Regions from separate parts of the Streptomyces sp. NPDC085932 genome, predicted to be linked through region 2. Evidence: riboswitches for the same ligand, from Rfam matches in the RefSeq annotation. Region 2 holds a riboswitch; each other region holds the start of a gene.
What was found. Region 2 has a riboswitch for cyclic di-AMP ahead of ACIGAQ_RS18475 (NlpC/P60 family protein). Riboswitches for the same ligand answer to the same signal wherever they lie in the genome.
Positions count from the first base shown of each region.

Region 1: linked by a shared signal. The riboswitch ahead of ACIGAQ_RS30520 (transglycosylase family protein) and the one ahead of ACIGAQ_RS18475 (NlpC/P60 family protein) in region 2 are both predicted to bind cyclic di-AMP.
Region 3: linked by a shared signal. The riboswitch ahead of ACIGAQ_RS19420 (transglycosylase SLT domain-containing protein) and the one ahead of ACIGAQ_RS18475 (NlpC/P60 family protein) in region 2 are both predicted to bind cyclic di-AMP.

Region 1 covers NZ_JBITSJ010000007.1:90,122-93,386, forward strand. Annotated here, with positions in the region: gene eno (phosphopyruvate hydratase) at 1-242, opposite strand, end outside; gene ACIGAQ_RS30520 (transglycosylase family protein) at 496-1,197, opposite strand; cyclic di-AMP (ydaO/yuaA leader) riboswitch at 1,202-1,367, opposite strand; gene ACIGAQ_RS30525 (transglycosylase family protein) at 1,596-2,597, opposite strand; gene ACIGAQ_RS30530 (cytochrome P450) at 2,738-3,265, opposite strand, start outside.
Region 2 covers NZ_JBITSJ010000003.1:536,296-539,560, forward strand. Annotated here, with positions in the region: gene pcrA (DNA helicase PcrA) at 1-796, opposite strand, end outside; cyclic di-AMP (ydaO/yuaA leader) riboswitch at 1,109-1,281, shown strand; gene ACIGAQ_RS18475 (NlpC/P60 family protein) at 1,289-2,461, shown strand; gene ACIGAQ_RS18480 (hypothetical protein) at 2,539-3,265, shown strand, end outside.
Region 3 covers NZ_JBITSJ010000003.1:727,090-730,354, reverse strand. Annotated here, with positions in the region: gene ACIGAQ_RS19425 (HAD family hydrolase) at 1-589, shown strand, start outside; gene ACIGAQ_RS19420 (transglycosylase SLT domain-containing protein) at 553-1,314, opposite strand; cyclic di-AMP (ydaO/yuaA leader) riboswitch at 1,318-1,496, opposite strand; gene ACIGAQ_RS19415 (polyprenyl synthetase family protein) at 2,001-3,011, shown strand; gene ACIGAQ_RS19410 (outer membrane lipoprotein carrier protein LolA) at 3,243-3,265, shown strand, end outside.

The sequences.
Region 1 (3,265 bases), on a different contig from region 2:
CCGACCAGCTCCGGGCCGATCTGCTCGATGACCGCGAGGACGGCCTTCTCCACGCCCTTGCCGAGGTAGCGGTTCGAGTCGCCGTCGCGGAGCTCGATGGCCTCGAAGGCGCCCGTGGAGGCGCCGGACGGGACGGCGGCACGACCGGTGCTGCCGTCGTCGAGGCCGACCTCGACCTCGACCGTGGGGTTGCCTCGGGAGTCCAGGATTTCCCGGGCTACGACGACGTCGATGGACGGCACGAGCATCTCCTTCTTATGTGACGCGGTGACGCGGGTCGCGTGGACCCGGCGAGGTGCGGGCCGCGGTGGCTCGCGACATGAGCCTAACCGGCTCCGGGCGATCGGCCACCGGGTCGCCCACCCCATGGACAGAACCGAGAGTAAATTGTTTCCGAACGGAACAAAGCCGGTTGCCGAAAAAGCCCCGCCCCGGTGCGTACGGGGGACGACGCACCGGGGCGGGGAGCCCGTGGGGACGGGGGTGGGCCGCTGCTTACTTCAGGTGCAGCTGCTGGCCCGGGTAGATGAGGTTGGCGTCCTCGACGATGTCCTTGTTCAGCTCGAAGAGCTTCTCCCAGCCGCCCTTGACCTTCTCCTCGGCCGCGATCGAGCTCAGGGTGTCGCCCTTGACGACCTTGTACTCGCCGTCGCCCTTCTTGACCTTCTTGCCGGTCGGGGTGGTGACGGTCTTCTTCGCGGCCGGGCGCTCGTCGGAGCGGGAGGCCGGCTGCTGCTGGGTCTCACGGGACTCGGTGCTCTGCTGGCTCTGGCTCTGGCTCTGCGAGGAGCTGCCGGAGTCGGTGGAGCCGCCGCCGGTGTAGCCGGCGCTGGACAGGCCCTTGCCGCAGACCGGCCAGGCGCCCTTGCCCTGGCCCGCGAGGACCTTCTCGGCGATCTCGATCTGCTGGGCCTTGGTGGCCTGGTCGGCGGTGGAGGCGTACTTGGTGCCGCCGTAGCCGGCCCAGGTGGAGGCGGAGAACTGCAGACCGCCGTAGTAACCGTTGCCGGTGTTGATGGACCAGTTGCCGCCGGACTCGCACTGGGCGACGGCGTCCCACTCGGAGGCGGTGGCCGCGGAGGCGTTGCCGGCCGCCATCAGCGGGGCGGCGACGGCGGCGCCGGTGACGCCGGCGAGCGCGACGACGCGGGTGGCCTTGGACGGACGACGGTGCTTGCCCTTGCCGGAAAACAGCATGGATGGATCCCCTCACCGACGCCTGCGAGGTGAGCTGTCGGGTTCGGGCCGGTTGAGTTGCCCGGCCGCGTCCCTCACGGGACACGGCTTCACCCCAAGCCCTTCCGGCCAACCGGCCGGTCGGGCACCTACCTTGGGTCCCCCGCTCCTGCCTACGGCGCTTGACGCGACGACTGTTCCCGGGCGGCCGCTGGCAGGATTCGGCGTTGCGGCAGCCGGGGCTCGCGGTGACGAGCGATCACGACCGTAGACAGGTGCTCCGCCGAATTTCAAAGACGATCAGGGCTTCTGAGATCTATCTCTCACCGCTCTTATATGGGACATCAAGTGTGAAACACGGCGTGAACTCGCGCCGCTTCGGGGCGACTTCCACCGCCGTTTCCGCACTGCCCGAACGACTACCTCTCGCCCGCTTCGTCCGCTTGACCAGGCGTCTGACCGGCGGCGACGGCGGCCTTGCCACCCTCGGCGGCCTTCTCGTCCCCGGCGGCCGGCTCCTGCCATTCGCCGCTGATCCGGAGGGAGTCGGCGATGGACCAGAGGTCGTCGCCGACACCCACGATGTAGGCGCCTGCGGACGCCTCGTCGGCCGCCGCGTCGTCGCGCGCCGCGTGCCGGCCCGTGGAACCGGCCGCGGAGCCGTCCGCGGATCCGGTGCCTTCGTCGGCGCTGGGGCCGCGGTGCCGGCCGGAGCCGGTGTCCGCGAGGCCGGAAGAGCCGCCGTCCGGACGGGAGTTGCCGGACGCCTCGGCCTCGGGGGATGCCGACGGTGAGCCGCCGGCCCCCTCCCGCGCCGAGGGCGCGGAAGAGGCCTCGGGCGACTTGTCGGACTTGGCGGTTTCGTCAGGAAATGCCGACGGGCCGTCAGACGGCGCGCCGGACGGGGAAGCCGCCGGGGACGCAGTGGACGAAGAAGGCGAGGAGGACCCGGACGGATCCAGCGAGTCGAGCAGCCCGGAGGAGCCGGACGAGCCGGACGAAGCGGATTCATCGGACGGGTCGGACTCGCCGGCCCGGTCCGGAGCGCCCTGCTCGAGACCGGAGAGCAGTCCGCAGGTGCGCCACGCGCCGACCCCCTGGTCGGCGAGGATTCTCTCCGCCACGGATATCTGCTGGGAGCGGCTGGCCAGGTCGGCGCTCGCGGCGTATTCGAGGCCGCCGTGGTTCTCCCAGTCCTCCTGGGACAGCGCGAGGCCGCCGTAGTAGCCGTTGCCGCTGTTCTGGCTCCACGCGCCGCCCGTCTCGCAGTCCGCGACCCGGTCCCAGGTCGAGCCGTCCGCCGCACTGGCACCGGAGGCCCCGAGGAGCGGGATCGCGATGGCGGAGCCGGTCACTCCGGCCGCGACGAGGAGTGCCGGAGCCTGGCGGGGGCGACGGTGCCGACCGTTCCCGGAGAGCATACGGAGACCTTTCGCGAGACAGCAGTGACCCGCTGGCCGGGCGTCCCGGCCGCGTTGATGGGTGAACGTATCGGCAGACGATCACTTGTCACAAGTTCATGCCGCGCAGATCACGTGAAGATCACAATCCTGAGGGTGTGTCACCTGGACACGGGCGTGAACTCCACCGGCAGGGTCCGCAGGCCGCGCATGATGAGCCCGCCGCGCCACCTCAGCTCCTCCGGGTCCGTCGCGAGACGGAGATCCGGCAGGCGCGTGAGGAGGGTGGCGAGCGCGGTCTGGCCCTCCAGACGGGCGAGCGGGGCGCCCAGGCAGTAGTGGATGCCGTGGCCGTAGCCGAGGTGCTGGTTGTCGCGGCGGGACAGGTCGAGCACGTCCGGGTCGGCGAACCGCTCCGGGTCCCGGTCCGCGGCGGCCAGGACGACCAGGACCGGGTCGCCCGCCGCGATGCGCTGTCCGCCGATGGTGAGCGGTTGCGTGGCGAACCGCCAGGTGGCGAGCTCGACGGGGCCGTCGTAGCGCAGGAGTTCCTCGACGCCGGTCTCCAGCAGGGCGCTCTCCCCGGCGGCGAGGGAGGCCTGGAGGCGGGTGCGCTGCCCGGGGTGGGTGAGCAGGGCGTAGGTGCCGTTGCCGATGAGGTTCACCGTCGTCTCGAAGCCCGCGAACAG
Region 2 (3,265 bases):
CGCGCAGCAGGTTGACCGTCGTCATGATCAGGTCGTCGAAGTCGAGGGCGTTCGCCTCGCGCAGCCGCGACTGGTAGAGCGCGTAGGCCTGGGCGAGGGTCTTCTCGAAACCGTCGGTGGCCTGGGCGGCGAAGTCCTCCTCGTCGATCAGCTCGTTCTTCAGGTTGCTGATCTTGGCGCTGAAGGACTTAGGCGGGAACCGCTTGGGGTCGAGGTCCAGGTCGCGGCAGACCAGGGCCATCAGGCGCTTGGAGTCGGCGGCGTCGTAGATCGAGAAGGAGGACGTGAAGCCGAGCCTCTTGCTCTCGCGGCGGAGGATGCGCACGCAGGCGCTGTGGAACGTCATGACCCACATGGCGTTCGCGCGCGGTCCGACGAGCTGCTCGACGCGCTCCTTCATCTCACCGGCGGCCTTGTTGGTGAAGGTGATCGCGAGGATCTGGCCGGGGTGGACGTCCCGCTCGGCGAGCAGGTGCGCGATGCGGTGCGTGAGCACGCGGGTCTTGCCGGAGCCGGCGCCGGCCACGATGAGCAGCGGGGAGCCGGAGTGGACGACCGCGGCGCGCTGGTTGTCGTTCAGCCCGTCCAGCAGCGCGGCGGAGTCGATCACCGGTCGGGGGGCGCCGTCGCGGTAGTGGGTGTCCCGGTCCGGCGGCACGTCGAACTTCCCGCCGAACAGATCGTCCGGGATCGGCTCCGGAACGTGATCGTCCTCGGGCGGCGGCGGGGGCTCGTCCGCGGGGCCCCGCTGGGCCTGGAGGTTCGCCAGGAAGTGGTCGTCAAAGAGGCTGCTCATCGCTCTCCGAGTCTAGGGCGCCCCACTGACAACCCGCCGCCGCCCCGAGAACATCGCCGGATCACCGGCCTTCCGTGACGGACGGACCACCTCCTGTCGCCCTGCGAAATGGCGCGATCACACCGCGCGATGCCCCACACAATCCCGGACAACTCATCACCAGAAGCCCCCGCCCGCTCACGTTGCGCGACGCTCCGCCGTAAGGTCACGAAAATGTATCGGGCATATCACCCATCAACCTTCACACGAGCCACACCGGTTGGCTACGGTGCGACCGGGCCGCATGACCTCACCGGCGAACGTCGCCGGGCCGCGCGGCCTCCGCCGAGTCCGGTGTGCCGCAGCGGCAGCCGGAGCCGGGGACCCACCGAGACCTTGGGGTGAATCGGCCCGACTCCCGTCCCGGGAAGGCCGTAGGGCAACCCTTCCGAACCACCCGCCCGAACCCGACAGCTAACCCGGTAGGCGGATCTTTGGAAGGAGTCGCCTCCCTTGGCGTCGCACCGCAAGTCGCGTCCTACGGGCACGCGCGTGGCAGGCATACGGACCCCCGCCCTCGCGACGGCGGCCCTCACCTCCGTGGCCCTGCTGTCCCAGTCGGCCAACGCCGCCCCCGAGGCCGACGGCAAACCCAGCCTGGAGGAAGTCGAGAAGAAGGTCGACGACCTGTACCGCCAGGCCGAGTCGGCGACCGACAAGTACAACGCGGTCAAGGAGAAGACCGCGAAGCAGCGCAAGCGCGTCGACACCCTCCTCGACGACGTCGCCCAGCGCACCGAGAAGCTCAACGAGGCGCGCGAGAAGCTGGGTTCCTTCGCCGCCGCCCAGTACCGCACCGGCACCGCGGCACCCGACACCGCCACGTTCCTGCTCGCAGAGACCCCGCAGGACTACTTCGACCAGTCCCAGCTGATGGACCGGATGACCGGCCGTCAGAAGGTCGCCGTCGACGACTACGTCACGCAGCAGTCCGCGACGATGAAGAAGCGCCAGGAGGCCACCGAGAGCCTGCGGACGCTCACCGAGTCGCAGAGCGACCTGAAGACGGCCAAGGCCACCGTCCAGAGGAAGCTCGCCGACGCCCGCGACCTGCTGTCGCGGCTGACCGCCGAGGAGAAGGCACGGCTCGCCGCGATCGAGAAGGAGAAGCGGGAGGAGGCCGCGCGCAAGGCGGCCGAGCTGGCGCGCGAACAGGCCGCCCAGGAGAAGGCCCGGCAGGAGGCCGCCCAGCGGCAGGAGAGCGGCACCCCGTCACCGGGCACCGCCTCCGGCTCCACCTCCACGGCCCCGGCCGACTCCTCGTACGCCACCAAGGCCGACAAGGCGCTCGCCTTCGCCCGCGCCCAGATCGGCAAGCCGTACGTGTGGGGCGCCGTCGGCCCCGGCTCCTACGACTGCTCCGGTCTCACCCAGGCCGCGTGGAAGGCCGCCGGGGTGGCCCTGCCGCGCACGACCTACGACCAGGTCGACGCCGGCACCACGGTCTCCCTGGCCGACGCCCAGCCCGGTGACCTGGTGTTCTTCTACGACGACATCACCCACGTCGGCATCTACATCGGCAACGGCATGATGATCCACGCCCCGAAGCCGGGCACCTACGTGCGCGAGGAGTCGGTCTACTACGACGGCGAGTCGGCGATCCACAGCGTGGTGCGGCCGGCCTGAGGGGTCCGGGACGTTTTTGAGGGGTACGCGCGCGTGCCCCTCTCCCAACCCGTCCGCCGCTCTCTAGCATCGGCGCTATGTCCGGCCCCTCCCTCTTTGCCACCTTGTGGGCGACCTATGCGCTGACCACCGGCACCCTGTCGGCCGGTCTCGACTCGGCCGGGTACGAGGTCCTCTCCCGCCTCGCGCTCGTAGCGGCCTGCGCCGCCTGGCTGGGGGCCGTGGGGTACGCCCTGCTGCGGCTGCCACGGGCGGCATGGCGGGCACAGGCGCCGGCCGCCCACACCCTCACGGCGGCGACCGCCCTGATCGGCGCCGGCTTCGCCGCGGCCGGCTGGGAGCGGTCCGCGGCGGCTCTGCTGGCGCTCTCGGCGGTGTGCTGGACGCTGCTGCTCGCCGCGGGGGACCCGGGCCGCGACGGAACGGTGTTCCTGCGCTGCGTGGCCACTCAGGGCCTCGCCGTGCTCGCCGCCACGCTCGCCGCGGCCGAGTCGGCGGCCTGGCTCGCCCACACCGCCCTGGTGTCGTTCTGGCTGGGGCTGGTCCTCTACTGCTTCGCCCTGTTCCGCTTCGCCCCGCGCGAGGTCACCGACGGGCGCGGGGACCACTGGCTCGTGGGCGGCGCGCTCGCCGTCTCGGCACTGGCCGGGGCCCGGCTCCTCAGCGCCGACAGCGACCGCCTGTACCTGTGGAACGACGACGACCACGCCGTCCTCACCAGGGTCACGGTCGCCCTGCTCGTCCTCACCCTGGTGTGCTGGGTCGCTCTGCTCACCGCCGCGCTCATGTGGCCGCGGCACGGCT
Region 3 (3,265 bases), 190 kb from region 2:
CACGCTCGACCGGGAGCTGGCCGAGACGGCCCTCGGGAAGATCGAGGCCGAGGTGGGGGAGGTGTACGCGGCGGTCGACCAGGACGGGGTCGACGGGCTCACGCTCATCGAGCCGGGCTATCTCATGCCGCACCCGACACTGCCCGCGGTGCGGGTCGACCGGCGCGACGAGCTGTGGGGCGAGCCGATCAGCAAGGTGCTGCTGCGCCATCCCTACCTGTCGGACGACGAGCTGGCGGCGACGGCCCGCTCGGTGGTGGGTTCACTGGCGACGGTGACGATGTCCGGGCCGGGCACGGTCGAGCTCCAGCCGTGCGGTGTCACCAAGGCGACGGGTCTGGCACTGGCCGCCGAGCACCTGGGGCTGCGGCCCGCGGACACCATCGCCTTCGGTGACATGCCCAACGACATCCCGATGTTCGACTGGGCGGCGCACGGCGTCGCGATGGCCAACGGCCATCCCGAACTCAAGGCCGTGGCCGACGAGATCACCCTGTCGAACGAGGACGACGGCATCGCCGTCGTCCTCGAACGACTGCTGGGCGGGACGGCTCAGTACGGGCCGTTGACGTTGTCGATCGAGCCGTAGCGGTCGGCCGCGTAGTTGCAGGCCGCCGTGATGTTGGCGACCGGGTCGTACGGGTCGTACGGGGTGCCGGACACGTGGTAGGCGGCGAAGGTCGGGTCGATGACCTGGAGCAGGCCCTTGGACGGGGTGCCCTTGGCGGCGTTCGAGTCCCAGTTGTTGATCGCCTGCGGGTTGCCGGACGACTCCCGCATGATGTTGCGGTAGATGCCGTCGTACGAGCCCGGGATGCCCTTCTGGGCCATGATGTCCAGCGCCTCGCGGATCCACCCGTCGAGGTTGTTCGCGTAGGTCTTCGCGGCGGCCGGGGTGGCCTGGGTCACACCACCGGCCGGCTTGGCCGGGGCGGACGACTGCGTCGCCTTCTTCGGGGCGGCGGCCTTCGCGGTCTCCACCTTCAGCTTCAGCCCCGGGTGGATCACCTTCGGGTCGTCGCCGACGGCGCCACGGTTGTCCTTGTACAGCTGCTTCCAGCCGCCGGAGACGTCGTACTTCTCCGCGATGCCGTAGAGCGTGTCGCCCTTGGTCACGGTGTACGAGAGCGACTTGGCGGGCTGGGCCGCCTGCGGCACGGTCTGCGCGGCGGGCGCGCTCTGGGGCTCGGCGGCGCCGGCGTGCGTGGCGCCGAGGAGCGGGAGGGTCAGTGCCGCTCCGCCGGTGCCGACGACGGCGACACCACGGGAGATCGGGTTCCTTCTGGGGCGACGGTGCTTACCTCGTCCGGGCATGGTGATGTTCCTCTCCGGCGCCTGCGAGGTGAGCTGTCGGGTTCGGGCCGGGAGGTGCCCGGCCGCACACGGCGTGGTGCTGTCGTGCGCGGCTTCACCCCGAGCCGGTCCGTGTCACGGACCGGCGACTTACCTGGGTCCCCCGCTCCTGCCCTGCGTGAGTGAGTCGGTGTGTGTGGGGAGTCCGGGCGGCGGCAGGATTCGGCGGTCCGCCGGACTGGGCCGGAACGTATGCGAGAGCACATGCCGGGAACAAGCACCGGAGTCACACAAGGCGCCGGATGACCTTGATCGGGGGGTAATGGGCGGCTTGATCCTTTGCGTGAGCCAAGCCTCAACTCGCTCTCGCCGAAGGGCGGGACCGCTCGGTGCCCGGGTGGGGCCGCAGAGGGCCGGAAGTGATTCAATTCACTGATCACAACCCGGGGCGCAATGCCCCGCAAGTGGAATTTGCTTCATCAATGGTGCAAATACCACATAGACCGTGAATTCCCGGTAAGTCGGAACATGTCTGTTCTTATGAGCTGATCGAAAACATAGCGGTCGTGATCGGATACCACCCGGCCTGTAACCATGGGCGCTGGCGGTGATCGAAACGTGACCGGATACGCTGATCCGAGTGATGGCAGCGACCTATCGACAATCCGCGTAAGCACCGGCAGACACCAGCAGACAGGAGACCCCTCGTGACCGACGTCGGGCCGTTCGGGCTGAGCGTGCGGGACCAGGCTCTGGAAGCCGATGTCCAGGCCGGACTGGCGGCTGTCGAGGAAGGCTTGCTAGAGGCCACCAAGAGCGAGGTGCCCTTCATCACGGAGGCCGCCCAGCACCTGGTGCGGGCCGGGGGCAAGCGGTTCCGGCCGCTGCTCGTGATGCTCGCCGCCCAGTTCGGCGACCGGCACGCCCCCGGGATCGTGCCGTCGGCCGTGGTCGTGGAGCTGACCCACCTCGCCACGCTGTACCACGACGACGTGATGGACGAGGCCGCCGTGCGCCGCGGGGTGGACAGCGCCAACACCCGCTGGGGCAACTCCGTCGCGGTCCTCACCGGCGACTTCCTCTTCGCCCGCGCCTCGCACATCCTGGCCGACCTCGGCCCGGAGGCGGTGCGCGTGCAGGCCGAGGCGTTCGAGCGGCTGGTCACCGGCCAGATCCTGGAGACGGCCGGACCGCAGGACGGCCGCGACCCCGTCGAGCACTACCTGGACGTGCTGGGCGGCAAGACCGGCTCGCTGGTGGCGGTCTCGTGCCGGTTCGGCGCGATGATGTCCGGCGCCGACGAGACGGTCGTGGACGTGCTGACCCAGTACGGCGAGCGGCTCGGCGTCGCCTTCCAGCTCGCCGACGACGTCCTGGACATCGCCTCCGACTCCCACGAGTCCGGCAAGACCCCCGGCACCGACCTGCGCGAGGGCATTCCCACCCTGCCGGTGCTGCGGCTGCGCGAGCGGGCGGCCCGGCTCGGGCTGGCCGAGGACCTCGCCCTGTGCGAGCTGCTGGACTCCGACCTCACCGACGACGAGCGGCACGCTGAGGCCCTGCGCCTGCTGCGCGCCCACCCGGCGCTCGAACAGGCCCGCCGGGACACCGTCCGCTACGCCGAGGACGCCCGTTCGGCACTGGCGCCGCTGCCCGAGTGCGCCGCGAAGACGGCCCTGGTGGAACTGTGCGACGCGGTGGTGCACCGGGCCGGCTGACCGCCCGCCGCCCCCCGACCCCTACGGGTCGGGGGAGAAGCCGCCCTCCCGTGTCATACCCCAGCAGTACGCGGAGTTGAGTCCGGGGTCTGACGTATCTCCCTGGCCGATTTGGTCAGATGGAAACCACGGAAAACACCACTCCTCACCTGTTCGGGTGAGAATGGCGGCTCAGGGACGAGTGCGTGGACGACACGGACAGCCGCCGCCGACCACGGAGGTAGGGCACACATGGCACCGTACGCATCCGACGA